Regions from separate parts of the Bradyrhizobium sp. UFLA05-112 genome, predicted to be linked through region 3. Evidence: predicted binding sites of a transcription regulator. Region 3 holds the regulator's gene; each other region holds the start of a gene.
The links. Region 3 encodes PhoB, which activates phosphate uptake and scavenging genes when phosphate is short. Its sites were predicted from a motif close to TGTCATNNANCTGTCAT; they were not measured.

Region 1 (7,597 bases), on a different contig from region 3:
GGTGCTTTCAGACCGACAGCTATACGGTTGGCGATCGTGGCCTCCATTACGTCACGGAGGTGCCAAAGGCCGGCGAAACGATCTCGCTGCCGCGCTATCTGGATGTGAGCGTCTCGACCGCCCGACTCGTGAACGGAGCGTCGTCTCCTGCCGGCCGGGATGCCATGATCCTGCAATATTTCAAGAATCGAAAAAGTATGGGCGAGGTCATTCATCGCTTCTTCGGCGAACCTGGTCTGATGGTTGCAACAACGGCGTATGCCAACTCGGACCACCAGGCCGCCATCGCCGTCTTGCGCCAGCGCCTGGCCGATCCCGGCTTCGGATCCGCGCTGACGCCTTTGGAGCGGGCGGAAATCGAGGTGCTCGCCAGCGACCCGCTGGACTTCGTGTCGTGCACCGCCCGTCGCGGACGCCCAGGCAAGGACGCTTGATGTGGAAGTGGGGCCCTAGGGCAAGAGCGTCATGCGCAATGCCCTATGATGCCATAATACCCCTGATTTGCCCGACGTGTCACTTGATTTCGTAAAATACGAAAGTCGTCCCCGCCGGCCGTCGGCTACTGTGCATGGGGTTGTTTTCACACTTTTGGTCGGAGCGTCCCCGAAGGGGGCGCGCTCCTGCACGCGCGAAGGCAGTTTCAGGCCTTACGCGCTCTCCGTCTCCCGGTGCACGTCGTGGACGACGAGACCCATGCCTTCCTCGGGCATCTTGATCCAGTCGCGGCGCTTCAGCGTGCGCTTGGTGTCCTCGTAGCCGCTCGTCCAGTGCTCGCGCATCGAGGTACCTGAGAATTCGTGGTCCTTGGCGTCGCCCTCATAGGCCTTCTGCTGATAGATCAAATGCAGGATCGCGATCTCGGGCATGTTACGCAGGTTCGCCTTGAGCTTGCGCTCATCCTCGGACAATTGCTCGTCGGGAAGCTTCGCCAGCGCCTTGTAGAGCATGGCCTTCAGATTGTGCGTCCGGCGATAGACGTCGGTGTTGTGGCGCGTGCGCGAGGAATACATGATGTCCTTGTGGCGGGCCATCACGTCCTGGATCGAGCGCGGCAGCACGCCGCGCGCGCTGAACAGGTCGACCTGGAACACCAGCGAGTTGAGATCGTCTTCCTGGTCGAGCAGGTGCTGGAGCGGCGTGTTGGAGACGATGCCGCCGTCCCAGAAATGATCGGTGCCGATCCTGACCATGGGCAGCGCCGGCGGCAGCGCGCCGGAGGATGTGTATAAGAGACAGAAGGCGTCGTGTCGTAATAGCTGGTCGCCGTCCTGGCGCCGACCGGGCTGAACCAGGGATTGACCTGGTGCGGAGTGAAGAAGCCGGGCTGCCCCATCGCCGAGGTCATCCACGCGCTGGTGAGGTTGCGCCACTGGCGGAAGACGTCGCCATCCGGTGTGTAGTGCCAGATCTTGCGGTTGGTGATGCGCTCCCAGAAAATGCGGAGCTGATCGAGCCGCTTCTCCGGCTTGTTGCCCGCGATGATGGCGGAGTTGATCGCGCCGATCGAGACGCCACAGACCCAGTCCGGCTCGATGCCGGCCTCGTGCAGCGCCTGATAGACGCCAGCCTGATAGGCGCCGAGCGCGCCGCCGCCTTGCAGCACCAGCGCGACGCGATCGCAGCGCTCGGGCCGCCAGCCCCGCGAGGCAGGCTGATGTGTCTGATAAGTCGGTTGCGACGTGCGGGCGTCCATGGCGCTGTCTCCTGGCAAGCATGATCCGGAAAAGTGCGCAGCGGTCTTCCGACAAGATCATGCTTGAACAACAAGCAATTGCGCCCGGCAGTGACGGCGTGATGACAGTTGCGGTGCCGATGCGTCGTGGGCATGCAGGTCAGTCGCGCCTGACATGACAGGAGGGTCACGCGCCTGACGGAAATCCATCACACCGCAGTCAATGACGACGGCTAGCAATTCGCGTTAGGCTTGTAGCTGCCAGGCGGACATCACATTAGCGTCACACAGGAGATCAGCGATGCGCAGGGAAGACGTTCTGAGACTCCCGTCCATGCCGGCCGCCGGACCCAGCTATCCCGCCGGTCCGTATAGCTTCATCAACCGCGAATTTCTCGTCATCACCTACGAGACCGATCCGGATCTGATCCGCGGTGGCCTGCCTGAGCCGCTGGAGCCGATCGACCAGCCGATCGTGCATTATGAGTGGATCAGGATGCCGGATTCCTCCGGCTTCGGCAGCTACACCGAGTCCGGCCTGGTGATCCCGGCGCGCCTGCATGGCGAAGAGGTCAACTTCGTCTCGCAGATGTATCTCGACGACGATCCGCCGATCGCCGCGGGCCGCGAAATCTGGGGCTTTCCCAAGAAGTACGCCCATCCCAAGCTCGAGATCGTCAAGGACACGCTGACCGGCACGCTGGAATATGCCGGTCAGCTCGTCGCCATGGGCACGATGGGTTACAAGCACGAGAGCATGGCCGGCAACGGCGATCTCACCCGTGCGACACTGTCGAAGACGCAAATCAATCTGAAGATGATCCCGGGCGTCGATGGCCATCTTGAGGTCTGCCAGCTCGTCGCGATCAACCTCACCGACATCGTTCCGAAGGGCTCCTGGATGGGGCCCGGTCGGCTGCACCTCGTGCCCCACGTCAATGCGCCGGTTGCGGACTTCCCGGTCCGACGCGTGGTCGGCGCGCATCACTACATCGCCGACCTGACCCTGCCGTTCGGCCGCGTCGTGCATGATTATGTCAAGGAAGCCGCGGCCGCGACGGGTCTCGCGGCGGAGTAGGGCGGCCCATCATCAAGCTGTAACACACACGTATTTGAGTACCCGCGGGTCCCGGCGGGCGGCATTGGCCAGCCGGGAGAAATCACATCGTTTGACCGTGGGGTTGGCCATGGCTGAGCCGGCAAAGATCGTCAGCGCGTTCTCGGATGCCGCATCCGCTATTCCGGGATTGGTATGGGCCTTTCGCCTCCACGGCGACGGCAGCGCGGAGGCTCTGCCGATCGACAAACCGATCGAGTTCACGCATGACGGCCGCCTCTGGCTGCATTTCAATCTGACTGATGCGCGGTCGCGGCCCTGGGTCGCCGAGTCCAGCCTGCCGCAGCTTGCGCGCGATCTGCTCCTGTCCAAGGACACGTTTCAGCAGCTCCATGTCATCGATGACTGCGTCTACGGCGTGTTTTCCGACCTCGTGCGCGACATCGAGAGCCCGACCGAGGAAACTGCGTTCCTGCGCTTTGCGATGACGGAGCGGCTTCTTGTCAGCGGCCGCCATCAGGCGCTGTGTTCGGCGGACGCGGCGCGGCGGGTGCTGGAGGGCGGCTACCGCGTCGAGAATGTCGCGGCGCTTCTGGAGAAGATCGTCGACGAGGTCGCCGACACCATGGACCGCATGGCCGACAAGATCGGCCAGGACATCGACGGCATCGAGGAGCGTATCGCCGCCGATGAGGCCAAGCCGGAGATGCGCCGCAGCCTGAGCCGGCTTCGTCGCACCTGCGTCCGGCTGCATCGGCAGCTCACGGGCCTGCGCATCCTGTTTCACCGCCTCGACCTGAAGAGCCCGGAGAATATCCCGCCGGGTCTACGGCTTCACGCCGCCAAGCTCGCTCAGCGCCTCGATGGCCTTGACCACGACATCGTCGAGCTGCGTGAGCGCAGCCGTCTCCTCGAGGAAGAGCTGCACTTCAAGACCGAGGAGGAGAGCAACCGCCATCTCCACACCCTGTCCATCGTGACGACGCTGCTGCTGCCGCCGACGCTGATCACCGGCGTGTTCGGCATGAACACGAAGGGGTTGCCGCTCACCGACGTCGAGACGGGGTTTCTTTACGCCATGGGCCTGATGGCTGCGTCGGTCGGTCTTGCCTACGTCTTCATGCGGCGCATGGGCATTTTCAAATAGGGCGCCCAGCCGGTATCAGCCATATGTGCAGAGTCATGCCTCCGCTGCGAAGTCGGGTCGCAATCGTGGTGGCGTGTCTTGCCAGCGCGCTGGCAAGCACGGGCGCGCTCGCCGGTGCCAAGGATGAGACCGTGGCCGAATGGTTGACGCCAAAATGGTTCAACGACTGGCACGATGGGCTCGCCAACAAGGGCCTGAATTTCGGCCTCACTTATATCGGCGACAACATCGGCAATGTGTCCGGAGGCGTCGCGCGGGGCGCCATCCATTTCGGTCGCTTCGATTTCTCTGTTGACGCCGACCTCGACAAGCTCGTCGGCTGGACGGGTGGCCGCTTCTACGCCAACGCCTTCGAGATCTACGGGCGCGGGCTGACGCGCAACTACATCTACAATCTCGCCACCATCAGCGAGATCGAGGCGCTGCCCGACACCAGGCTTTACAACGCCTATTTCGAGCAGAGCCTTTTCGATGGCAGGTTGAACATCAGGGCCGGCCAGCAGGCCGCGGACGTCGAATTCTTTGACAGCGAGACCGACGACCTCTTCATCAACGGCACCTTCGGCTGGCCGGCTATCAAGGCCACCAACCTGCCGGCCGGCGGGCCGGCGCCGCCGATCGCGGTGCCCGGGATTCGCGTCAAGGCCGCGGTTTCGGACAACGTCACCGTCTTCGGTGCCGTGTTCAATGGCAATCCGGCGCGGCCCGGCGACGGCGATCCGCAGTTGCGTGACAATCACGGCCTGGCGTTTCGCGTCAATGATCCGTCATGGGTCATCGGGCAGGTTCACTTCGACTATCGTCTCGATGTCGGTGGAAACTCGCTCGCCGGCAATTTCACGCCCGGAGGCTGGTATCATTTCGGCGATTTCGACAGTCAGCGCTTAACAGCCGAGGGCCTTTCTATCGCCGATCCTACCGGAAGCGGCATTCCGGCAAAGCTGCGCGGCAATTATGGAATCTACGCGGTCGTAGAGCAGGCGCTCTGGCGGCCGCCAGGCGTGACCGAGAAGACGGTTTCGGCGTCGCTGCCGGGTGTCACCGCGTTCGGCCGGATCGCCTACAGCCCGCCGGACCGCAACCTGATCGACCTCTATCTCGACGGCGGCGTCGGCTTCGTCGGCTTTACCCCCGGCCGTCCCCTCGACCGGTTCGGAATCGGGATGGCCTATATGCGGATTTCGGGCTCTGCCCGTAGCCTCGATGTCGACACCCAGTTTTTCAACGGCATCCAGAGCCCCGTTCGCAGCAATGAGACCCTGCTCGAGGTGATCTACGAGGCGCACATCAAGCCGGGCTGGCTGCTCGCGCCCTATTTCCAATACGTGTGGCGGCCGTCCGGTGGCATCCCGAATCCGAACGATCCGAGCGGTCTCTCGCGTATCGGCGATGCCGCGGTGTTCGGGCTGACCACGACGATCAAGTACTAGGCCTGGCAGCGCCGACGTTCCTGCATGCTCTCACGCGGGTGGCCGGCTATGGCTTCGGCTGCCGCGGGAAGCCGGCTTGGGGGCTGCCGGCCCATGCCGCTTCTGATAGGATGAGTCTACAGCATGATGTGAAGCGGTTTTCCGAAAAGATCATGCTCAAACAATAACCTAAAGCGCGATGACGATTCATGCCTACCTCATCGCGCTTTAGAGCAGGACCAGGAGGATCCGGTGATGTCGGCTGTCGATTCGAAGACTGTCCGCACCATGTGTCCGATGAATTGTCATCCGACTTTCTGCGGAATGCTGGTCGAGGTCGAGAGCGGCCGGCTCAAGACGCTGAGCGGAGACAAGGATAATCCCGACAGTTCCGGGTTTCTCTGCGTGCGCGGCCGCGCCACGAGTGAGATATTCGGCAATTCGAAACGTCTTCTTTATCCGCAGATTCGCGATGACCGCGGTACAGACACTTGGCGCCGCGTCAGTTGGGACGAGGCGCTGGATTTCATGGCGAAGCGGATGCGGTCAGTCGGACCCGAGGCGGTCGGCCTGTGGGCAGGCCATGGCGGCTTCACTGCGGGCGGCGCCATAACAGTCCAGTTGATGCAGCGGTTCGCGAATATGTACGGATGTCAGAATTGGCATCCCGCAATGATCTGCTGGGGCCTTGGCGGGTTTGGCGTTGGCCTGTCCGGCGCACTCAAGGTCAATACCAAGGAGGACATGGCCGAGAACTCGAACATGATCGTCCTTTGGGGCTCAAACATTTCGAGCCAGCCCAATACGGCCCGCCATATCGTCGCGGCGCGGCGTCGCGGTGCCAAAGTTGTCACCATCGATGTGAGAAGAACGGAAGCCGCGGCGCAATCGGATGAGGTTCTCCTGATCCGACCCGGGTCGGACGCCGCCCTCGCACTGGCCGTCATGCACGTCATCGTGACGGAAAAGCTCCATGACCCCGCGTTTGTCGGAGCCCACACCGTTGGATTTGAGGAGCTCTCGTCACACGTGCTGCCCTTCACCCCCGCATGGGCAGCAGGAGAAACGGGTCTTGAGGAAGGCCAAATAGTTGCGTTCGCCAGAGCATACGCTTCCACGCGTCCCGCCATGATCCTGCTCGGCGGCAGTTCCATGCACAAGAGTACCAACGGTTGGCACGCAGCGCGTGCGATCAGCTGCCTGCCGGCTTTGACCGGCCAATTTGGGGTCCCGGGCGGCGGTCTTGGGCCACGTCACGGCGCCCAGAGCGCGAGCCTGCGCCATCTGAGCGCGGGTCTGACGCGCCCGCCGGGCAACTACATTCCCAACCAGATGCCCGACATTGCAAAGGCCTTGTCCAATGGGCAGCTCAAGGTTCTGCTGCTCCTGGGCACGAACATGCTGTCATCTTTCGCCGATGCCGGAGAAATCTCACGCGGCCTCGACAACACAGAGATGATCGTCTGCGTCGATCTGTTCATGAACGAGACCGCGCGGCGCTACGCGGATGTCGTGTTGCCGGGAACCGCCTGGCTTGAGGAATTGGGATTCAAGGTGACGAACACGCATCTCTATTTGATGGAGCGTGCGCTTGATCGCGAGGGAGAGGCCCGTCCGATCCACGAAATCCTGAGATCTCTGGCGACGTCTCTGGGGGTCGTCGACTTCTTTCCGTGGGCGTCGATAGAAGAGGTGATCGATCTGCTCCTGAATGATCCGACGACCGGCCACGCGACGGTCGCTTCCCTGCGCGCTGCGGGTGGCATTGTGCCTCTGCAAGTACCCGCAATCGCCTATGCTGAGCGAAAGTTTGATTCGCCGTCCGGCAAGATCGAACTCTACTCATCACAAGCAGCAATGCTCGGACTGCCGGCACTTCCGGTGCACGAGGTTAGCCAAAGTTCACGCTATCCGCTGGCGTTGAGCTTCGGAAGAACGCTTACACATTTCCATTCGTTCTACGACGAGGGCAAAGCGCTTTCGTCCCTGGCAAAGCACAACGTCGCTCCGCAGCTGTGGATATCTCCGGCGGATGCAGAGGCGCGCCAGCTCGCCAACGGCGATGCGATCAGGATCTTCAACGACCGGGGTGAGTTTGCGGCAAAGGCCTGCATCACCAGCGACGTACAGCCGGGTGTGGTCTGGATGCGCGATGGATGGGTGGGCCTGAATCATCTGACATCCGGAGAAGCGGTTCTCGCCGGAGACGCCCTCAGTCTTTTTCCATTTTCCGTTGGGCAGGCGGATTACAGCGCCAGAGTGGAGGTAGCGCCAAATCGGGCTGTTGGATCCTAGGTCTCGCGTCTCTCTCC
Region 2 (7,597 bases), on a different contig from region 3:
TGGCGTCCAACCTGCCGAGCCGCTCCGCGCGGCAGGCCTACGATTACGTGCTCTCCGAGGGCAATCCTGAGTACTATCAGGAGTTCGTCCAGATGTACCCGCACGACCCGCTGTGCGACCACATCCGCTCGTTGCTCGCCAACCTGCTGATGGCGGAAGCCTGGCACAAGGCCGTTCTCACCAACTCACCGGTCGCCTACAAGAACTTCTACGACAGTTACGTCCGCAGCCCCTATGCAACGTCGGCATTAACGCTCCAGATAGAGCCGAAGCAGATCCCGCTGATGCAGGCGACGCATTTCCTCGCACCGCAGACCATCGCGCCGACGCTGAAGCCCGGCAATCTCGGCCCGACCAAGTACATCCCGCTCGTCAAGCAGGGCAATGGCGGCGCGCTGAACAACGCCAACAAGCCGATCGACAGCAACGTCATCGGCAAGGTCGGCAGTGGCGGCCAGATCAGCACGCCGCCCCCCAACAATCAGCCGAACACCACGCCGTCGCAGCTCCCGGGCAAGATCGTGACCCTGCCTGCGCCGACCAACGGCACGACCAACAACGGCACCGCCGGCAAGATCGTGACGCTGCCGGCGACGACCGTGGGCAAATCCAACGTCGACATCAAGAACGTCGACGTGAAGACCAACAACGTCCAGCCCCAGAACCAGCCGAACCGGACCGACAACGGCAATACCGGCATCGTCAAGCCCAACAACAATCCGCCGAACAACATTCTGCTGCAGACCAACCGTCCGCAGCTCAACACCATGCCGAGCCGCGCTGGCGGCGGTGCGATGAACAACACCTTCAAGCCGCAATATGCCCAGACGATGAATCAGGCACCGGCGAACGCCGGTATGACTCGCCGCATCGGCTTCATGCACTGATCACCCCTGGCTGCAACAATGGCGAAGGGCGGAGCAGCAATGCTCCGCCCCTTCGTCACGTCAGGCTGGGCCGCGCGAGCACGATCTCGGTGTTACTTCTCCCCGACGGGGAGAGGTAAACGGAGCACTTCGGCTCACACCAACCGACGAAGAATCAAGCCACGAGCTCGGCGAACAAGTCGGCATCGACATTGCCGCCCGAGAGCACGATGACCACGTTCCTGCTGGCAACATCGAGGCGGCCGGCGAGCAGCGCGGCGAGGGCAACGGCGCCGCCGGGCTCGACCACCAGCTTCAGCTCGCGATAGGCAAACGCGACGGCCGCGCCGACCTCCGCATCGGAGGCCGTGACGCCACGCGACAACAGTTTGCCGTTGATGGCGAAGGTCATCTCGCCCGGGATCAGCGCCATCAGCGCGTCGCAGATCGTGCGTCCGGCAGGGGCATGCGCCTCGCGGTGGCCACTCGCAAGCGAGAGCTTGTGATCGTCGAATGCCTCGGGCTCGGCCACGACGAGCTGGGCCTGCGGATAACGCGCTTTCACCGCAGTCGCGACGCCCGCGATCAGGCCGCCGCCGGAAGCCGGCGCCACGACGATGTCGGGCGCAATGCCGAGCGCCGCCATGTCCTCGGCGATCTCGCGGCCTGCGGTGCCCTGCCCTGCGATAACGAAGGGATCGTCATAGGGCCTGACCAGCGTTGCGCCGCGCTTCTCTGCGATGCCGCGCGCGATCGCCTCACGATCATCACGGTCGCGATCGTACAGCACGACCTCGGCGCCGTAGGATTTGGTGCGCTCGCGCTTGGAGAGCGGCGCATCCGACGGCATCACGATGGTCGCCTGCATGTCGAGGATTTTTGCCGCGGCCGCCACGCCCTGGGCGTGATTGCCCGAGGAGAACGCAACAACGCCGCCGCTGCGCCTGTCCTGCGGAATCGAGGACACCTTGTTGAAGGCGCCACGGAACTTGAAGGAGCCGGTCCGCTGCAACATCTCCGGCTTCAGGAACACTTTTGCGCCGACGCGCTCGTTCAGCACGGGGAAGGACAAAAGCGGGGTGCGGATGGCGAAGGGCGCGATCACGCGCGCTGCGGCATCGATGTCGGCAGGTCCGACCGGGAGGGGCTGTTCCGTCATGGGCAATTTGTATCCCGCCCCTTGACGGCTGGGAAGACACCGCCGCGTGAGGGTGCCGTGGAGTCAGGCGACGAAACGCGGCTGTTCCGGCCTTTGGGCGTGCGGCAGCACGGCGCCGACGGCCCGGATGCTGTCGACGAAGGCGCGCGCTGACGCCTCCCAGGTATGGTTGGCAGCAAATTCGACGCAGGCCTGCCTCGAAATGTCGAGCGCCGCGAGGCAGGCGCTGCGCAGATCCTCATCCAGCACGCCGACCGGCGCATCGCCGATCACGTCACGCGGCCCCTTCACCGGGAATGCCGCCACTGGAAGGCCGCTCGCCAGCGCTTCGAGGAGCACGAGGCCAAAGGTGTCGGTCCGGCTCGGAAACACGAAGACATCCGCGGCCGCATAGATTTCGGCCAGCGCCTCGCCGTGCTTTTCCCCCAAGAAGATCGCCTGGGGATAGGCCTGCTCAAGGCCGGCGCGCGCCGGTCCGTCGCCGACGATCACCTTGGTGCCGGGCAGATCGAGGTCGAGGAACGCCTCGAGATTCTTCTCTATCGCGGTTCGGCCGACGCAGAGGAACACCGGCGCGGGGAAGCAGAGATCGATGGCGCGGGGATAGAACAGCTTGTTGTCGACGCCGCGCGGCCACAGCACGACATTGTCAAAGCCACGTTCACTGAGCTCGCGCGCCAGCGCCGGGGTCGCCGCCATCACGGCGCGGCTGGACGCGTGGAAACGGCGCAGCGCCCGCCAGATCAGCGAGCCCGGAACCGGTACCCTGGCGCGGACATATTCGGGGAAACGGGTGTGGAAGCTCGTCGTGAAGGGCAGCTTGCGTTGCCGGCAATAGCGGCGGACCATGAGGCCGATCGGCCCTTCGGTCGCGATATGGATGCTGTCGGGGCCCGCCTCCTCGATCAGCTTGGCAATCCTCGCCGGCCGCGGCATCGCGAGCCGCACGTCGCGATAGCTCGGCATCGCGAAGGTACGGAACGATTGCGGGGTGAGGAAGCTGAACTCGACGTCCAGCGCCTTCGCAGCGTCAGCGAGCTTGGTCAGAGTCCGAACCACACCGTTGACTTGCGGGTGCCAGGCGTCGGTCGCGACCAGGATGCGCATCATGCGGCTCTTGCCGCGACCTGTGGAACGGCCGCAGGCTTCTGCAACTGATCTGCCCAGGTGATGATCTCGAAATGGCCGTCATCGTGCTCGACCAGCGCGGTGCAGCTCTCGACCCAGTCGCCGCAGTTCATGTAGCGGATGCCGTTTTCGTCGCGGATCACGGCGTAGTGGATGTGGCCGCAGATCACGCCGTCGGCGTCATGGCGACGTGCTTCGGCGGAGAGCGCCTGCTCGAACGCGCCGATATAGTTGACTGCGTTCTTGACCTTCTGTTTGGCCCATTGCGACAGCGACCAATAGGGCACGCCGAACATGCGGCGAAAGAAGTTGACGAAGCGATTCATCTGGATCGCGAAGTCGTAGGCCTTGTCGCCGAGATGGGCGAGCCAGCGCGCGTTCTGCACCACGAGGTCGAAGATGTCGCCGTGGATGACGAGATATCGCTTGCCGTCCACACCAGTGTGGACGGTGTTCTCCACGACGTCGATGCCGCCGAAATGCGTGCCGTAATAGTTGCGCAGGAACTCGTCGTGATTGCCGGGTACGTAGATGACCTTGGCACCCTTGCGAGCCTTGCGCAGCAGCTTCTGGACGAGGTCGTTATGCGATTGCGGCCAGTGCCAGCTCGATTTCAGCGCCCAGCCATCGACGATGTCGCCGACCAGATAGATCGTATCGGCGTCGTGGTAGCGCAGGAAGTCCAACAGGAGGTCGGCTTGCGAACCGCGGGCTCCGAGATGAACGTCGGAGATGAACAACGTGCGAAAGCGCCGCTCCGGGCTCTCGTCACTCACATCGTAACTTCCCATGCGCCAGCCTGTAACAATATCCCGTGACAGGGGGATGACCGGTTGAACCTGTGAGGCACCCTCAGATACGAATCAAACCTTGCCTCGCCCTCTTCGCGGATATCAGCCGCATGCGACAATCAGGCGACATGGCCCCGCAGAGGCCTCCGCAAAACTCCGGGAACCCCTAGGTTTATTGGTTAACGCCGGCTAGCCGCCGCCATCGCGGCCGAGGTCAATAGTATTTGTGGAAATGATGGATCGGCCCGTGGCCGTGACCGACGCTGAAGCGTTCGGCGGCGGCAATCGCCGTACTGATCCAGACCTTGGCATCGCGCACGGCCGTAGCGAGGTCCTCGCCCTTGGCAAGCCCTGCTGCGACGGCAGACGACAGCGAGCAGCCAGTGCCATGGGTGTTTTGGGTCGCAACCCGCGGCGCGGCGAGCGCGATCACGCCGTCCGCGCTGACGAGATAGTCGATGCTCTCGGCGCCCTGCCCGTGCCCGCCCTTGATCAGCACCGCGCGACAGCCAAGCGCGAGCAGGCGGCGCCCCTGGCTCTCGATCCCGGCCTCGCTCTCTGCTACCGGCTCATCAAGCAGCGCGGCTGCCTCGGGCAGGTTCGGCGTGATCACCGATGCAAGTGGCATGAGCCTTGTGCGCAATGCCTCGACGGCCTCTGCCGCCAGCAGCCGGTCGCCGGAGGTCGCGACCATCACTGGATCGAGCACCACATGCCGTGGCGACCATCGCACCAGGCTGGAGGCGATCGCATCGATGCTCGCGGCCTGCGCCACCATGCCGATCTTGACCGCGTCGACATCGAGATCGGAGAACACCGCATCGATCTGCGCGGTCACGAACCCGGCGGGCACCGCATGAATGCCGGTCACGCCTTTGGTGTTTTGCGCGGTCAGCGCCGTGATCGCGGAGGCGCCGTAGACGCCGAGCGCGGCGAAGGTCTTCAGGTCGGCCTGAATGCCGGCGCCGCCGCTCGAATCGGAGCCGGCGATGGTGAGCGCTATGGGCGTCGTCATGGCGCGGCTTTCGGATGGATCGGGGCCATGGTCTGTCCTAACGCGCATACCCGGGACCAGCAAGCTTGCTTACGCCACGAGGCCAGCAAGTTCGCTTGCTAAAGCCGGCCGATTTTGGCCTATTAGCCGCCAAATCATGCCTTCGGAGCAACCGCGATGGTTCCTTTCTTCGTTCAGATCAAATGCAAGCTCGGCCAGTCCTACACGGTCGCCAACGCGCTCGCCGAAGCCGAGATCGCCTCCGAGATCTATTCCACGGCCGGTCACTATGATCTCCTGGTGAAGTTCTATGTCGACAAGGACACCGACATCGGCCACTTCATCAACGAGAAGGTACAGGTCCTGCCGGGCATCCAGGACACCCTCACCATCATCACCTTCAAGGCGTTTGGCGGCCGCTAGCCGCCCAATCTCACCTCTCCCGCAGGGAGAGGTCGGATCGCATCGAAAGATGCAGTCCGGGTGGGGGGTACGATCTCACTGATCGCTGCGGCCCCTCACGGGATTGCTTCGCAATCCGACCTCTCCCCGCTGTGGAGAGGTAAGACCCCGCGATCAGCCGGGCCAAATCTCATCTGCTCTAACCGCCCTCCTTCCGCTTCGGCGGCGGCTTGGGTCCCTCGACCGGCGGCAGCGATTTCAGATATGCGGCCATCGCGGCGCGGTCCTCCGGCGTGAGCTGCGCGAGATTCTTGATCACCGGCCGCATCGCGCCGGAAGCACTGTCGCCCTCGGGCATGTCGCCGGTCTCGAGGAAATCGGCGATGTCCTTTTCGCTCCAGTCGCCGATGCCCTTCTGCGTGATGTTCGGGACCCAGCCCTCACCGTCCGGACTGGGGCCACCGGCAAAGCGTTGCGACGTCATCAGGCCGCCGAGCAGATTGCGCGGGCTGTGGCACTCGGCGCAGTGGCCAAAACTGTTCACGAGATAGGCGCCGCGATTCCATTGCGGCGCGCGCGCGGCATCGGCTACGAAAGGCGTACCGTCCATGAACAGAAATTTCCAGACGCCGACATTGCGGCGAATGTTGAACGGAAACGGCAAATCGTGATCGCGCACCTTGCCCGGAACGGCGGGCAGCGTCTTCAGATAGGCGAAGAGATCGCGCACATCGTCCACCTTCGCATGCGCGTAGGACGTATAAGGAAATGCCGGGAAGTAATGCGCGCCATCGGGTGAGACGCCCTTCATCACCGCATTGACGAAATCGGCCTCGCTCCAACGTCCGATCCCGTCGGCCGGATCCTGCGAGATGTTGGGCGCGTAGAAGGTGCCGAACGGCGAGCCAATCGCAAGCCCGCCGCCAAGCCGCAGGCGGTCGGGCTGGCCCGGCACAGCATGGCAGGAAGCGCAACCGCCGGCGTTGAACAGCTCCTGCCCGTTGGCAAGATCGGGCGCACGCGAGGCGGCGGGCAGTGCCAGGGCGACCGGCGCCGTGAGCCACCAATAGAGCGCGAGGCCAAGACCGGCGGCAAGCAGCGCAGCAATGATCGTTCGTCGCAACATTCACGAAATCCATCGATGTCAGACGAACTTAAGGCTGCAGCCACCGTCGCTCCAGCCACGAATAATTTAGATGGTTTGAACGCTGGAGGGGAATAAATTCCAAGTCGCACTGTTTGGACGTTTGCCACCTTTCGAGGTCAACAGGGAGAGACCCATGAACAAGCCCCTTTTTGCCACGCTCGCGCTGACGGCCGCCGTTGCGTTTGCCGGACCCGCCTGCGCGGAGAAACTGAAGGCGACGCTGGACGGCAAGGCCGAGGTGCCTGCGACGACCAGCAGCGGCACCGGCACGGCCGATCTCGACTATGACGCCCCCAGCAAGAAACTCTCCTGGACCGTCACCTATTCCGGACTCTCGGGCCCGGCGACCGCCGCTCACTTCCACGGCCCGGCCGAGACCGGCAAGAATGCCGGTGTCGCGGTCGCGATCCCGAATGCAACGTCGAGCCCCGTCAAGGGCGAAGCGACGCTCACCGACGCGCAGGCCGCCGATCTGCTCGGCGGCAAGTACTACATCAACATCCACACCGCAGCGAACCCGGGCGGCGAGATCCGCGGCCAGGTGACGAAGTAAAGCGTTGCGACATCCTCGCGCGACGAGAGGCCGGGCGCGCCAGCGTCCGGCCTTTTTCAAGCCCACGACAAGGCATAGCGCGCGCCCTGTCCAACGCCGTCATCCTCCAACTCCCGCGAAGCACATCACGCGCCCTGCATGTATCGAACGGGATTTTTCGGATCCGACGTGAAGATGTCGGCAACTTCCGCGAACAGCAGCGACATCGCATTCTGCCTCAGATCATCGAACCTTTCGAAACTGAAGTTGTTGCCGCCCATTCGCAATTCGCCGAGCTGTCCCGCATATCTGGGGACGACCGGCGCGCCCTGCCTCGTCACCGCTACGTACACGCTGATGTAGTTCTTCTGAAGAGCAACACCAATCACCGGCCATTCGGTGGTCTTCCCAGATTTGATCGCATAACGAAATTTTCCATAGCCGATCATCTTCATCCGCATACCCGCCTCTCCCGCTGGTGTTCCCTTATGGAAAAACCGCTTGAGGGCCGGAGCAGCCTGAACGATCAGCTTGTGAAGGTTGACCAGGTCATGCTTTCGCTCTGGATCGAAATCGAG
Region 3 (7,597 bases):
TCGGGCAACATCAGCCAGACCAAGAACTCGATCGGTTATGTCGAGTACGCCTATGCCAAGCAGAACAAGCTGACCTACACCGGTCTCGTCAACAAGGCCGGCAAGCCGGTGCAGCCGACCGTCGAGGCCTTCCAGGCGGCCGCGTCCAACGCCGACTGGGGCAAGGCTCCGGGCTACTACGTCATCCTGACCGACCAGCCCGGCGACAAGTCCTGGCCGATCACCGCGGCGACCTTCATCCTGATGCACAAGGACGCCACCGACAAGGCGGCCTCGCAGGAAGCCATCAAGTTCTTCCGCTGGGCCTTCAAGAACGGCAGCAAGGCGGCCGAGGAGCTCGACTACATCCCGATGCCGGACAGCGTCGTCCAGCTGATCGAGAAGACCTGGGCTGCCGAGATCAAGAGCTGATCGCAGCGGCTCTCGTCTCCCGGACGCGGTACGGCATGAAATGACGCGCCGCTGAGCCGGGACCCAGAAGACTTTGGGTGCAATAACTTCGGCCCCGGATCAGCGTCGCACCGCTTCGCGCTGCGCCGCATCCGGGGCACGAGACCGACAATAAGCGTAGATAAATTGGTACAGGGGATCGGCGTGGCAGAGATGGCCGTTCAAAGCGATATCGTCGACGACGCCGGACCATATGATCGCGCCAAGGCCTTGAGCGCGTTCAAGCTCGGCGACATGACCTTCTATTGGATCACGCGGCTCAGCGCGATCTCGGTCCTCCTGATCCTCGGCGGCATCATCGTGTCGCTGATCGTCGGCGCCTTCCCGGCCATCAGGGAATACGGCCTCGCCTTCCTGTGGACCCAACGTTGGGCGCCCTCTGCCGATCCGCCGGTGCTCGGCGCGCTCGGGCCGATTTACGGCACGCTCGTCACCTCCTTCATCGCAATGCTGATCGCCATTCCCGTCGGCCTCGGCATCGCGATCTTCCTCACCGAGCTCTGCCCGCAATGGCTGCGCCGCCCGATCGGCATGGCGGTCGAGTTGCTCGCCGGCATTCCCTCGATCATCTACGGCATGTGGGGCTTCTTCGTGCTGGGTCCGTTCCTGGCCAACACCTTCCAGCCCTTCATGATCAAGCTGTTCGACGGCGTTCCGGTGCTGGGCGCGATCTTCGCCGGCCCGCCGTCCTATCTCAGCCTGTTCAACGCCTCGCTGATCCTCGCGATCATGGTGCTTCCCTTCATCACCTCGATCTCGGTCGACGTGTTCAAGACCGTGCCGCCGGTCCTGAAGGAAGCCGCCTATGGCGTCGGCTGCACCACCTGGGAAGTCGTGCGCAGCGTGGTGATCCCCTACACGCGCGTCGGCATCATCGGCGGCGTCATGCTGGCACTCGGACGTGCGCTGGGTGAGACCATGGCGGTGACCTTCATCATCGGCAACTCCTTCCGCATCTCGTCGTCGATCTTCGCCCCAGGCACGACCATCTCGGCGGCGATCGCCAGCGAGTTCGCCGAAAGCGACGGCCTGCATCAGTCCGGCCTGATCCTGCTCGGCCTGCTGCTGTTCGTGCTGACGTTCTTCGTGCTCGCCGGCGCGCGGCTGATGCTGCTGCGTCTCGAAAAGAAGGCGGGGAAGTAACATGAACCCGATCTACGCACGCCGCCGCCGCAAGGACATCGTCATCCGTGGTCTCTGCATCGCTGCCGCCGCCTTCGGCGTCACCTGGCTCGCGCTGATCCTGATCACCTTGCTTTACAACGGCCTCACCGGTCTGAACCTTCAGATCTTCGTCGCGGACACTCCGCCTCCGGGCTCGACCGAAGGCGGCCTGCGCAACGCCATCATCGGTTCGATCATCATGACCGTGATCGGCGTCGGCATCGGCGCGCCGCTTGGCCTGTTCGCCGGGACCTATCTCGCCGAATACGGTCGCAACGACAAGTTGACCTCGGTAATCCGCTTCATCAACGACATCCTCTTGTCGGCACCCTCCATCATCATCGGCCTGTTCATCTATGGTGCGGTGGTGGTGCCGATGCGCGGCTTCTCGGCGATCGCCGGCGCGCTGGCGCTGGCCGTCATCGTGATCCCGGTCGTGCTGCGCACCACCGAGGACATGCTGCTGCTGGTGCCGAACGCGCTACGCGAGGCGGCTTCTGCTCTTGGGCTGCCGCGTTCGCTGGTGATCAAGCGGATCGCCTACCGCGCGGCGCGCTCCGGTCTCATCACCGGCGTGCTGCTCGCCACCGCACGCGTCGCCGGCGAGACCGCGCCGCTGCTGTTCACCGCCTTGTCGAACCAGTTCTTCAGCCTCAGCCTGAACAAGACGATGGCGAACCTGCCGGTCACCATCAACAATTTCGTGCAGAGCCCCTATGCCTACTGGAAGCAGTTGGCCTGGAGCGGGGCGCTGCTGATCACCCTGACCGTGCTTGCCCTGAACATTGGCGCGCGCATTCTTGGCGCCGAGAGGACTGCAAAATGAGCGATCTGTCCGTTTCCGTAAGTTCCACCGGGCGTCAGGCGTCTCCGACGCTGCCCGAGGCTCCGGCCAAGGTGACGGTGCGCAATCTCAACTTCTATTATGGCGAGCACCACGCGCTGAAGAACATCAACCTGACGCTCGGCACCAATCGCGTCACGGCGTTCATCGGCCCATCCGGCTGCGGCAAGTCGACCCTGCTGCGCATCTTCAACCGGATGTACGATCTCTATCCGGGACAGCGCGCCACCGGTCAGCTCATGCTGGACCAGACCAACATCCTCGACTCCAAGCTCGACCTCAACCTGCTGCGCGCCCGGGTCGGCATGGTGTTCCAGAAGCCGACGCCGTTCCCGATGACGATCTACGAGAACATCGCCTTCGGCATCCGCCTCTATGAGAAGATCTCCAAATCGGAGATGGACGTCCGCGTCGAGAAGGCGCTGCGCGGCGGCGCGCTGTGGAACGAGGTCAAGGACAAGCTCAACGCCTCCGGCCTGTCGCTCTCCGGCGGCCAGCAGCAGCGTCTCTGCATCGCCCGCACCGTGGCGGTGCGTCCCGAGGTGATCCTGTTCGACGAGCCCTGCTCGGCGCTCGATCCGATCTCGACCGCTAAGGTCGAGGAGCTTATCCAGGAGCTCGCCGAGAACTACACGATCGCGATCGTCACCCACAACATGCAGCAGGCGGCGCGCGTCTCGGACAAGACCGCCTTCATGTATCTCGGCGAGCTGATCGAGTTCGACGAGACCAGCAAGATCTTCACGTCGCCCAGCGACCGGCGTACCCAAGACTACATCACCGGCCGCTTCGGCTGAGGAGACAGGAAATGGCTTCTGAACATACCGCAAAGGCCTTCGACACCGACCTGCAAGAGCTCACGCGGCTCGTTGCGGAGATGGGCGGCCTTGCCGAGCGCATGATCGTCGATTCCGTCGATGCGCTGATCCGCCGTGACGTCGCGCTCGGCCAGCGCGTGGTGGCAACCGACGCCGAGATCGACGCGCTCCAGAAGAAGATCGAGGAGCGCGCCGTGCTCACGATCGCGCGCCGCCAGCCGATGGCGGTCGACTTGCGCGAGATCGTTGGCGCCATGCGCGTCGCGACCGATCTGGAGCGGATCGGCGACCTTGCCAAGAACATGGGCAAGCGCGTCGCCGCGCTCGAGACCGATTTCCATCCGCTAAAGCTGTTCCGCGGCCTGGAACACATGACCGACCTCGTGCAGCAGCAGGTGAAGTCGGTGCTGGACGCCTATGCCGCGCATGACCTGCCGGCGGCGATGGTGGTGTGGAAAGGCGACGAGGAGGTCGACGCGATCTGCACCTCGCTGTTCCGCGAGCTCCTCACCTACATGATGGAGGATCCGCGCAACATCTCGTTCTGCATCCATTTGATGTTCTGCGCCAAGAACATCGAGCGGATCGGCGACCATGCGACCAACATCGCCGAGACCGTTTTTTACATGATCGAAGGTCAGGCCATCGCCGACAAGCGCCCGAAGGGCGACATGACGACCTTCGCCACGACCGTGCCGAACACTTAAGGAGCGACGACGCCATGGGCGCACGCATTCTGGTTGTTGAGGACGAGGAAGCGCTGACCGAGCTATTGCGCTACAACCTCGAAGGCGACGGCTACGATGTCGAGACGGTGATGCGCGGCGATGACGCCGACACCCGCCTCAAGGAGCATATCCCCGACCTGATCGTGCTCGACTGGATGCTGCCGGGCCTGTCCGGCATTGAGCTGTGCCGCAGGCTTCGCGCCAGGCCCGAGACCAAGCAGCTGCCGATCATCATGCTCACGGCACGCGGCGAGGAGAGCGAGCGGGTGCGGGGGCTTGCGACCGGCGCCGACGACTACATCGTCAAGCCGTTCTCGGTACCTGAGTTGCTCGCGCGCGTGAAAGGCCTGCTCCGGCGTGCAAGCCCCGAGCGGCTTGCGACCATACTCGCCTACGGCGACATCGAGCTCGACCGCGAGAAGCGTCGCGTCGCGCGCTCCGGACGGCCGATCGACCTCGGCCCGACCGAATATCGCCTCTTGGAGTTCTTCCTGGAGCATCCCGGCCGGGTGTTCTCGCGTGAACAGCTGCTCGACAGCGTCTGGGGCCGTGACATCTATATCGACGAGCGCACCGTCGACGTCCACATCGGCCGTCTGCGCAAGCTGCTCAATCTCGGCCGCGAGCAGGACCCGATCCGCACCGTCCGTGGCGCCGGCTACGCGCTGGACGATCGTTTCGCGAAGGCGGAGCAGACTTAAGGTTTGCAGGTGGCAGCGGTGATCCAGCGGGCTGCCGCCACATTCTCCGATGTCGTCCCTGCGAAAGCAGGGACCCATAACCACGGGGAGTGGTTTGGCGAAGACTCGGAGTGATCTTCCCGCGCAATAACTGCGCCCTGGATTATGGGTCCCTGCTTTCGCAGGGACGACATCCAATTTGTTGAACCATCGTTGCGCGTCGGCCAGCCCCGCGCGCTGATGACCTCAGCGCGTGCCGGGCTTGGCCGGTGCGCGTCGGCGGTCCGCCGCCGGCTGGTAGGCGACGCGCGAATGCTGCGCGCAGTAGGGCAGGCCCGAGAGCGACTTGCCGCCACAGAAGAAGAAATCCGGGCTCGAGGGATCGCCGACAGGCCAGTGGCAGGTCGCCTCGTTGAGCTCGAGCAGCGACAGGCGCTGGCTCATCGGAACGACGTTGTCGTAGGTGATCGGATCGGGCTCGACCTCGACCTCGAAGGCCTGGGCGAGGGCGGTGTTGCCGCGCGAGATCGGGCGGCTCACCCGCATCATGTGCTGTGCGGGGCGCGCCTTGCGGGGCCGGGGAGCCGCCGAGGACGGGCTCTTGGCGCGACCGGACAGGCCCAGCCGGTGCACCTTGCCGATTACGGCGTTGCGCGTCACATTCCCGAGCTCGGCAGCGATCTGGCTGGCCGAAAGCCCGGCTTCCCAGAGCTTTTTCAATTGCTCGACGCGATCGTCGGACCAGGTCAAAACCGTCATTGCACCCTTCCCTTCGCCGCGCGCCTGCCAATCCTTGGGGCCGCGTGGCGATGTCTAAGCCTCGAAAAACCCGTGCCCCCAGAATCCCTTAAGGCTCGCCGGGCGCGAAAAACGCACCTGAACGTTACGCCGGTACATGAGGACTAAGAGGATCAGAACTGCTGCACGAGATGTCGTATCTGACACGGTAAACGCTACAATATGGCGTGACTCCCGCGCAAGAGTCTGCGGCTCCGCGTCCACATGTTCCGTCGCTAAAAGAACTCAAAATCGCCACCGCAAGACTACGGGTCAGGCGCCTTGCAGGGCCTTCTGGCGGCATTGACAGCGGTTTTTCCAAGCATAAAATGGTGACACGTGCCGCCCTTAAAAGGCGGCACGTTTCGTTTTCCGGGCAGGTCAATGATGCGCTGCGCAAGGCAGCCTCAGCCGGCCCCAACATCCAAGTGACCGCCATGACCAAGAGCGCCGCGACGCATCTGCTTCCCGTTTTCGCCAGGGCCGAGCTCGGCTTCGAGCGCGGCGAAGGCTGCTGGCTGGTCGCAACCAATGGAGAGCGCTATCTCGATTTCACGTCGGGCGTCGCCGTGAATGCGCTCGGTCACGCGCATCCGCATCTGGTCGGGGCTCTGCAGGAGCAGGCGACAAAGCTCTGGCACATGTCGAACCTGTTCCAGAGCCCGGACGGTGAGAAGCTCGCGGTCAGGCTCTGCAACGAGAGCTTTGCGGACTTCGTGTTCTTCTGCAATTCCGGCGCCGAGGCGATGGAATGCGTGATCAAGGTGGTGCGCCGCTATCATGCCACCAAGGGCCATCCCGAGCGCTACCGCATGATCACTTTCGAGGGCGCTTTCCATGGCCGCACGCTGGCAACGCTCGCCGCTACGGGGTCTGCAAAATATCTCGAAGGCTTCGGTCCGCCGATGGACGGCTTCGACCAAGTGCCGCATGATGACCTGGAAGCCGTCAAGAAGGCGATCGGCCCACAGACCGCAGGCATCCTGATCGAGCCGATCCAGGGCGAGGGCGGCGTGCGCTCGGCGTCTCCCGCCTTCTATCGCGCGCTGCGCCAGCTCTGCGACGAGCATGGCCTGCTGCTCGCCTTCGACGAGGTGCAGACCGGCATGGGCCGCACCGGCGAACTCTTTGCACATCGCCGCCTCGGCGTGACCCCTGACGTGATGTCGCTGGCGAAAGCGCTTGGCGGCGGCTTTCCGATCGGCGCGTGCCTTGCGACCGCCGAGGCGGCCTCCGGCATGACGCCCGGCTCGCACGGCTCGACCTTCGGAGGCAATCCGCTCGCCGTGTCCGCGGCGAACGCCGTGCTCGACGTGATGCTCAAGCCCGGCTTCTTCGATCACGTGCAGAAGATGTCGCTGCTGCTCAAGCAGAAGCTCGCCTCCGTGATCGACCGCCATCCTGATGTCGTCAGCGAGGTGCGCGGCGAGGGGCTGTTGATTGGCGTCAAGGCCGTGGTGCCCTCGGGCGATCTCGTCACGGCGCTGCGCAACGAAAAGCTGCTCACCGTCGGCGCGGGCGACAATGTGGTGCGCTTCCTGCCGCCCTTGATCGTCACCGAGGCGGAGATCGAGGAGGGCGTCGCGCGGCTCGAGCGTGCCTGCACCGCGATCGAATCCACTCTCAAGACGCCGGCGGCAAGCTGATGAGCAAGACGCCCAAGCACTTCCTGGACATCAACGAGCTGCCGCTGTCCGAGCTCAAGAGCATGCTCGCCGCCTCCTCCGCCATGAAGGCGAAGCAGAAGGCGCATCAGCCGGTCAAGCCGCTCGAGGGCAAGACGCTGGCGATGATCTTCGAGCGTCCGTCGACGCGGACGCGGGTGTCGTTCGATGTCGCCATGCGCCAGCTCGGCGGCGAGCCCATCATGCTCACCGGTGCCGAGATGCAGCTCGGCCGCGGCGAGACCATCGCCGACACCGCGCGCGTACTGTCGCGCTATGTCGATGCCATCATGATCCGCATCCTCAATCACGATGCACTGCTCGAGCTCGCAGCGCACGCGACTGTGCCTGTCATCAACGGGCTGACGCGGCGCTCGCATCCGTGCCAGGTGATGGCCGACCTCATGACCTATGAGGAGCATCGCGGGCCGATCGAGGGCAAGACGGTGGCCTGGACCGGCGATGACAACAA
Region 4 (7,597 bases), on a different contig from region 3:
AGCCTGATGACCGTCGAGCGGGTCTACCGGCAGGAAGGGCTCTCGATCGGCCGGCTGGCGGCGATGCTCGATCTGCCCGAATACCGACTCCGGGAAGCGATCAACGAGGGGCTGGGCCATCGCAACTTCAACGCCTTCCTCAACAGCTACCGGATCGAGGAGGCCAAGGCGGCGCTGTCGGAGGCAAGCCAGCGCGACGTCCCGGTCCTCACCATCGCCATGGACGCCGGCTTCCAGTCGATAGGTCCTTTCAATCGCGCCTTCAAGGTCGCAACCGGCATGACGCCCACCGAATTCCGGCGCGACGCCCTGGCGCGCGCGCAGCCGCCGGAGGTCGAAAGCGAGACGAATCGCAAAATCGGCCAATCGTCCCAAGGATTCGGCTAGCCGAATTGTGGATCGGGCGAGAGCGGATCCTCGCCGTCCGGCAGGCTCACTGACGTCGTCCCTCCTATCCCCGAGGCCTTCATGTCCAGCCCGACCACTTCCGCTGCGGAACGTCTCCACGCCCTCGATGCCGTCAGGGGCTTTGCGCTCCTGCTCGGCATCGTCCTGCACGCAACGCTCTCGTTCGTCCCGGCGCCGACACGGTTCTGGGTGATCCAGGACACCCAGCCCAGCACGACATTGGCGCTGCTGTTCTTCGTCATCCACGTGTTCCGGATGACGACTTTCTTCGTCATGGCGGGCTTTTTCGCCCATATGAGCTTCCATCGCCGCGGGCCGCGCGACTTCATTGCCGATCGGCTGCACCGGATAGGACTTCCGCTCCTCGTCGGCTGGCCGATTATTTTCGCAGCGATGGCAGCCGTCACGATCTGGGCCAGCGCCTTCCCGCATGGTGGACCGGTGTCGGGCAGTCCCTGGCCTCCGGCGCTGCCCAAATTTCCCCTCGCCCATTTCTGGTTTCTCTACGTGCTGCTGGAACTCTATGCCGCCACGCTGCTGCTACGCGGCGGCATTGTCCGGCTGGACCGGACCGGCCGGTTTCGCGCCGGCGTCGACCGGCTGATCGCCCACCTCATGGGAAGCCGGTTGGCGCCTCTGCTTCTCGCCCTGCCGATCGGCGTCGCTCTCAGCCTCGATCCGAAATGGATCGGCTGGTTCGGCGTCCGCACGCCGGATCAGTCTTTCCTGACCAACGCGCAGGCGTTGATCAGCTACGGCGTCGCGTTCGGCTTCGGCTGGCTCCTGCATCGCCAGATCGATCTGCTCGGCACCTTGAGGACGCGCTGGCTCTCCAATCTCGTCGCCGCCGTCATTCTGATTGCTATCAGCTTCGTCCTGACGCTTGTGCTGTCTTCTCCGGCTGCGCGGGCCTTGCCGGTCAGCGTCGGAACGATCAGGCTCGCCAGCGCCATCTGTTACGCGCCTGCGATCTGGACGACGACTTTTGCTATCATCGGGCTTGCGCTGCGGTTTCTGTCCGGCTTCAGCCCGGCCCGACGCTATCTCGCCGATGCCTCCTATTGGCTCTATCTCATCCACATGCCGATCGTCATGGCGCTCCAGGTCGTGGTCTCCCAGCTCGATTGGGCATGGCCGTTCAAATTCGCAGCCATTCTCGTGGTCGCCATTCCCGTGATGCTGGCGAGCTACCAATGGATGGTGCGTTACACCTTCATCGGCACGGTGCTGAACGGCCGCCGCTTGCGGCGCGAGCAACCGCACGCCATCGCCGTCGCAGGTCCCGTCGCGCCGTGAGGCCCCGAGCTCAGCGCTCCGGCTGATAGCCGTCCGTCAGCGTCTTCAGGAAGGCGATGATGTCAGCTTCGTCCTGCGCCGTCATCGCCGGCGTGTCGCCGAGGTGGCGGTCGAACGGCGGATCGCTGACGTCGACATTGGCGTGATATTTCGCCGGCAGGTCGTCGTATTTCAGCACGATCCCGTCGGCTCCGCGCGGAAACACTTTTTCCGGATTGGTGTCGCGGAAATTGTAGAAGTCCATCACCTCTTCGAGCGTGCGGAAGACGCCGTTGTGGAAGAAGGCGCGGCGTATTGCCGTGTTGCGCAAAGTCGGCGTCAGGAACATGCCGCAATATTGCGTCTGCTCGGCGATGTCGGTGCGATACGGGCCGCAGACCCCGAGATCGAAATGATCGGGATCGCGGTTGCGCGCGAGCGCGGCATTGCGCGGCGCGCCGAGCGCTTCGTATTGATGGTCCGTGAAAAGCGGCGGCAGGCCATCGCGGGTCGGCGCGGAGGTGTGGCAGCCGGCACAATTGGCCTTCTCGGGATCGTTGAACAATTTGAGGCCGCGCAGCTCACTTTCGGAAAGCCGCGCCTTGCCCTCCAGCCAGTAGTCGTACTTGCTCGTATAGGGATGGAAGCTCGGCTCTTCCACCTGATAGCGTGCAACGGCAAACATCGCCTCCGCGACCAGCAGCCGCTGGTTTTCGAGCACGCCGGCGCCGAACAGCTCGGTGAAACGCGGGACGTAAGCCGCGTGGCGCAACTTGTCCGCCACCACCTCGATGCTACCGCCGTCCATCTCGTTGGGATCGAGCAGCGGACCGAGCGCCTGCTCCTGGAGCGTGTCGGCGCGGCCGTCCCAGAACAGACCTCCTTGCGGCACGATGTTGGCAGCGGATCCGGCGCCCCCGGCGACTTTCGTCGCGCGCGCGGCCTGCTGGCCGAGCGCGGCCATCTGCGCGAGATCAATCACGTTGTCGTCGTCGCCCTTGTCGGGGCCGATGCTGAAATTCGGTTGTCGCTCGAGATAAGTCAGCGAGGGAACGGCGCGCGCACCTTGCTGCGACACCGTCCGGCCGCCGAGCATCACCGGCCCGTCGTTCGGCGGACCGTAGGCGTGGTCCGGGCTGTGGCACGATGCGCAGGACAGCGCGCCGGACGAGGAGAGCGAGGCGTCGTAGAAGATCTCGCGCCCAAGCTGCGCCATCGCAGAGAGCGGCGCGACGGGCGGACGCATGAAGCGAACCGGATTCGGATTCATGCCCGGACGCTCTTGCGTCTCCGCCGCAACGACGGCGCCGGCCATGCAAAGCAGGCCGGCGCCGAGGAGCCACACGATGCGGCTGTTCATATGACGTCCAATAATCCTAGTGGTGATGGTGCTCGTCCGGGGGGCTGACCACGACCGTGCCAGAGGTCGGGTCGAGGAACAGCGCGTCGATCCTGAGATCGTGGCCATGGTCCTGATGGAAATCGAACAGATCCATGATCGAACCGGCCGTTGCATCGAACGAGCCGCCGCCGAGGCGCTTGCCGTGCAGCCAGTTGTCTTCGATGAAGCGCACCACCGAAGCCTGTGAGATGGCGGTGTGGCTGACGAAGTTGGTCTTGGCGTAGGGCGAGATCACGACGAAGGGCACGCGGGTGGCGGGACCGCAACGGCCGTTGACGGGCTTGCCGCTGACACCGTTCTGTTGCGGCTGCTTGGCGGTGCCGAGGCCGCACTGGCCGGAACCGTTAAGCTGATCGGCGGTCGTGTCGTAGGAGGCGCTCGTAGGCGTGGCGTAAGCGTGGTCATACCAGCCGTCCGAGTCGTCATAGGTGATGATGACAGCCGTCTCGCGCCACTCGGGCTGCTTCTGGAGGAAGTTGATCAGCTCGACCGTTCCCTGCTGCTCGTCGAGGGGATCGGAATAGCCAGCATGGCCATCCTGATAGGCAGGCAGTTTGACGTAGGAGACCGCTGGGAGATTGCCTGCCTTCACCGCCGCGTAAAAATCCTCGAGGTCGTAGCCGTGATTGGCGGGATCGAGGGTCTTGCCGTCCTTCTCGTAGGTGTGGCCGATCGCATGGACCGAGCTCGGCCGCGCATGGGTCGAATTCGCGGTCGACTTGTAGAACTGAAACCAGGCGTGATGCGGAACATAGTCCGCCTTGGCGGCGCCGACGACGGTCGAAAACGAGCTGCGTGCGCAGCCGGTGGTGCCGTTCGAGTTGGTCACGGAAAGATCGAAGCCGCCCATGAACGAACCCCAGCTGATGCCGGCATCGTTGAGCAGATCACCAATGTTCTTGCCGGTCATCGTGACCTGCGTCGTGTAGCCCGGCGTGCTGCAAGGATCATAGGCGGGACCGGGGTCGCCGATCACCGTGAGGCCACCCTGGCCGTCTGCGATGATTTGCGTGGGATTATTGCCGAGCACCGCCACTGCGCCATTGGTCTGGCCCGAAATCACGTTCAACGCGCCCACCGTCGACGGACCATAGGTGTCGGTGTAGGCATTGTCGTTCATCGCGAAGTGCTGCGCGTAATTCCAGAACGCGGTGACGGTGTTGCCGTCGAAATAGCCCATCACCTGGCCGGTGGTGCCGAAAGCACCGACGCCGCCGGCTGTGCCGCGACCGGTATATTTCGGGAACAGATCAGCCTTGCCGTTGTCATAGGCCTGCTGCTCCGGCGTGTAGGCATGGTTCTGCGACTGAGTGTTGGCCTGCGTGCGGTCAAGACGGAAAGGATTCGTCGCGCCGGCGCCGTTGGCCGCGTTGTTGTTCGGATTGCTTGTCAGCAAGTTGGCGTTGGCGAGGTTGTTCACCTTCGGCGTATGCGGCTTGGCAACGAAAGGAATCGAGCCCGACGGGTTGGTCGCATTCGGATACGTTGCGAAATAATTGTCGAACGAGCGGTTCTCGTTGAAGATGACCACGAGATGCTTGATCGGCGTCTCGGTGTGGTGGTGGCGTTGATCGCGATCGAAGTCGTCCTGACCGAACACCGGTGCGCCGCACACGAGCGCCATCGCGACCGCGAGAATCGCGGTCGTGCCGAGAAGTTTGTTTTTCATCTTATTGCCCCAAGATCAAAAATTATGACATCGACGCGCGGCAAACTAACCGCCGTGAATGACAGGTCTGTGTCGGTTTGACGCAGACCGCATCACGCGGCCTTCGCGAGGCTGCGTTTTTTTTGGGCGGCGTGTTTGGCCGAGATCCTCAGCGCGCTCGTTTCGACGAAGGGACGCCCTATTCCGTCCGGATCGGCGCGTCCTTCAGGCCGTTGGCGTCATAGGCTCTGCGCAAGGTGCCATTGACGAGCGCATCGGTCATGAACTTGGTGACGAACGCCAGCGCCTGCGAATGGCCGAGTGGCACGGCGACCGCAGTGACCGTCTTCTTGAAGGTCTCGTCCAGCACGCGCGTGCCGGGAATCTTTTGCGCCATCTTGTTGAGCTGGTCGCGCGACAGCGCGAAGGCGTCGATCTCACCGTTCTTCAGGAGTTCGAAGATTTCGTCATAGGTCTGATAGCCCGTCACCTTCGCAGCCTTTAGATGCGCGACGGCGCCGCGCATCGTGGTCGTGGCGTTGACGGCGGCAACCTTGATGCCGGGCTGGTCGAGCGTCGCAAAATTGGTCACGCCCGATCCCGGCTTGACGATGTATGTGGCGTCGGCGACCTCGTAGATCGGCCCGAACGCCATCTTGGTCTCACGTTCGGGATCCTTCGGCAGGAACGTGACATCCCAGCTCCCCCTCGCGGCCGTGTCGGTGATCTGTCCGGAATTGTTGTGCACCACATATTCGACTGACACGCCGAGCTCGCCCGCCATCGCCTTGCCGAGGTCGACGGGCACGCCGGCGAAGCCTGCTTCAGTCCTGGTCGACCAGAACGCGCCGCCGGCCGGGCTGATCGCGATGGCGACGCGCAATTTGCCGCTCGGCGCAATTTCAGCCCTGAGATCCTCCGCCATCGCCGGCACCGCCATCATCGCCGCGAGCGCGAGACCGGCGCAGGCCGGCCAGATCGAGATTGGCATGTCATGTGTCTCCCCGTCCGCTCGTCCGTCATCCGTACCCCGTCGAAATTGTGATCGATCGTGCGCCCGGTGAAAAGCGGATTTGCCGTAATCACAGACAAAACTGTCACATGCCGCGCCGCTCTTCGCAGTGCAAGACCATCGCGCCGCCATGGCTATGGTGTTCCACGGCCCCCCGTTTGTTGCTATCAAATCGCGAGGCGGCCTGCCGCAGGCATACAACAGACGGGGAACACCGCAATGACGCGCGCGAATCTCGCTTGTCCCGCACGGCACGATCAACAGCCTGGACAGATCGGGCGGCTCCTCGCCGCAATGACCGTCGTCGTCGCACTTGCGGGGTGCGATCAGAAGAACGTCTACGCGCCGCCGCCGCCGCCCAAGGTGGATGTCGCAGTGCCCGTGCAGCGCGCAGTGACGCGCTATGTCGAGGCCACCGGCAACACTGCGCCGATCAAGAGCGTAGATCTCGTGGCCCGCGTGCAGGGCTTTTTGCAAACGATCGACTATCAGGACGGCACCTTCGTGAAACAGGGCACCCAGCTCTTCACGATCGAGCCGGAAACCTACAAGCTGAAGGTCGAACAGGCGCAGGCCGCCGAGGTCGGCGCGCAGGCCACGCTCAAGCAGGCCGAAGCCGACTTCAAGCGGCAGACCGAGCTCGTGCAGCGCCAGGCGGTCTCACAATCGACCCTCGACACGTCGACATCCACCCGTGACAACGCCCAAGCCAGTCTCCAGCAGGCCCAGGTCAACACGAGGCTCGCCGAGGTCAATTACGGCTACACAAAGGTCTCGGCGCCTTTCGACGGCATCGTCAGCGCGCACCTGGTCTCGATCGGCGAGCTCGTCGGCGTCTCCTCCCCGACGCAGCTCGCGACCATTGTCGCGCTGGACCCGATCTGGGTGAACTTCACGGTCAATGAGCAGGACGTCCTACGCATCCGCGCCGAAGCAGCCCGCCGCGGAATGACCGTCGCCGACCTCAAGCAGTTGCCGGTCGAGGTCGGCCTGCAAACCGAGACCGGCTATCCGCATGAGGGCCACCTCGATTATGTCTCGCCCACCCTCAACTCGTCGACCGGCACGCTCGCGGTGCGCGGCCTCATTCCCAATGACAAGCGGGTTTTGCTGCCCGGCTATTTCGTCCGCGTCCGCGTGCCCTTCGACCAGGACAAGAATGCGCTTCTTGTCCCCGACACAGCCCTTGGCAGCGACCAGGGCGGCCGCTATCTGCTGGTGGTCAACAACGAGAACACGGTCGAGCAGCGCAAGGTGCAAATTGGTCAGGTCGACAACGGCCTGCGCGTGATCGAGAACGGCCTGAAGCCGGACGACCGTGTCGTGATCGCAGGCTTGTTGCGGGTGATCCCGGGCCAGAAGATCGATCCGCAGCTGACGAAGATCGAGCAGCCACAGGCGTCTGCCAAGTAGGAGCTGCCGGCCATGATCTCAAAATTCTTCATCGAGCGGCCGGTCCTCTCGAACGTCATCGCGCTTCTGATGATCCTGATCGGCGGCGTCGCTCTGTTCAACCTCGCAATCGCGCAATATCCGGACGTGGTACCGCCCACGGTGCAGGTCACCACGCGCTATCCCGGCGCCAGCGCGAAAACCGTGATCGACACGGTCGCGCTGCCGATCGAGCAGCAGGTCAACGGTGTCGAGGACATGCTCTATATGCAGTCCTACAGCGGCTCCGACGGCACCTACACGTTGACCGTGACCTTCAAGATCGGCACCGACCTCAACTTCGCGCAAGTGCTGGTGCAGAACCGCGTCTCCAGCGCTTTGTCGCAACTCCCGCAATCGGTGCAGAACCAGGGCGTGACCGTGCAGAAACGGTCGACCTCGATCCTGCTGTTCGTAACGC

Region 1: a site for PhoB is predicted at 1,784-1,800, ahead of SO180_RS29195 (acetoacetate decarboxylase). Genes of this name have one in related genera too.
Region 2: a site for PhoB is predicted at 3,968-3,984, ahead of SO180_RS34910 (UDP-2,3-diacylglucosamine diphosphatase). Genes of this name have one in related genera too.
Region 4: a site for PhoB is predicted at 4,813-4,829, ahead of SO180_RS33665 (phospholipase C). Genes of this name have one in related genera too.

The regions. Positions count from the first base shown of each region.
Region 1 covers NZ_JBANBK010000060.1:35,132-42,728, reverse strand. Annotated here, with positions in the region: gene SO180_RS29205 (M48 family metalloprotease) at 1-434, shown strand, start outside; partial or broken gene SO180_RS29200 (patatin-like phospholipase family protein) at 648-1,693, opposite strand; gene SO180_RS29195 (acetoacetate decarboxylase) at 1,974-2,750, shown strand; gene SO180_RS29190 (transporter) at 2,860-3,876, shown strand; gene SO180_RS29185 (carbohydrate porin) at 3,912-5,306, shown strand; gene SO180_RS29180 (molybdopterin-containing oxidoreductase family protein) at 5,541-7,580, shown strand.
Region 2 covers NZ_JBANBK010000089.1:18,637-26,233, forward strand. Annotated here, with positions in the region: gene SO180_RS34895 (caspase family protein) at 1-887, shown strand, start outside; gene SO180_RS34900 (threonine/serine dehydratase family protein) at 1,042-2,025, opposite strand; gene SO180_RS34905 (glycosyltransferase family 4 protein) at 2,089-3,132, opposite strand; gene SO180_RS34910 (UDP-2,3-diacylglucosamine diphosphatase) at 3,132-3,944, opposite strand; gene thiD (bifunctional hydroxymethylpyrimidine kinase/phosphomethylpyrimidine kinase) at 4,159-4,959, opposite strand; gene SO180_RS34920 (Lrp/AsnC ligand binding domain-containing protein) at 5,116-5,361, shown strand; gene SO180_RS34925 (c-type cytochrome) at 5,540-6,466, opposite strand; gene SO180_RS34930 (CHRD domain-containing protein) at 6,621-7,040, shown strand; gene SO180_RS34935 (hypothetical protein) at 7,166-7,597, opposite strand, start outside.
Region 3 covers NZ_JBANBK010000006.1:11,898-19,494, reverse strand. Annotated here, with positions in the region: gene pstS (phosphate ABC transporter substrate-binding protein PstS) at 1-411, shown strand, start outside; gene pstC (phosphate ABC transporter permease subunit PstC) at 604-1,593, shown strand; gene pstA (phosphate ABC transporter permease PstA) at 1,595-2,440, shown strand; gene pstB (phosphate ABC transporter ATP-binding protein PstB) at 2,437-3,255, shown strand; gene phoU (phosphate signaling complex protein PhoU) at 3,267-3,983, shown strand; gene phoB (phosphate regulon transcriptional regulator PhoB) at 3,998-4,705, shown strand; gene SO180_RS05060 (GcrA family cell cycle regulator) at 4,931-5,443, opposite strand; gene SO180_RS05055 (aspartate aminotransferase family protein) at 5,899-7,107, shown strand; gene argF (ornithine carbamoyltransferase) at 7,107-7,597, shown strand, end outside.
Region 4 covers NZ_JBANBK010000082.1:20,801-28,397, forward strand. Annotated here, with positions in the region: gene SO180_RS33650 (helix-turn-helix domain-containing protein) at 1-387, shown strand, start outside; gene SO180_RS33655 (acyltransferase family protein) at 469-1,704, shown strand; gene SO180_RS33660 (cytochrome-c peroxidase) at 1,715-3,043, opposite strand; gene SO180_RS33665 (phospholipase C) at 3,060-4,754, opposite strand; gene SO180_RS33670 (transporter substrate-binding domain-containing protein) at 4,933-5,724, opposite strand; gene SO180_RS33675 (efflux RND transporter periplasmic adaptor subunit) at 5,965-7,158, shown strand; gene SO180_RS33680 (efflux RND transporter permease subunit) at 7,171-7,597, shown strand, end outside.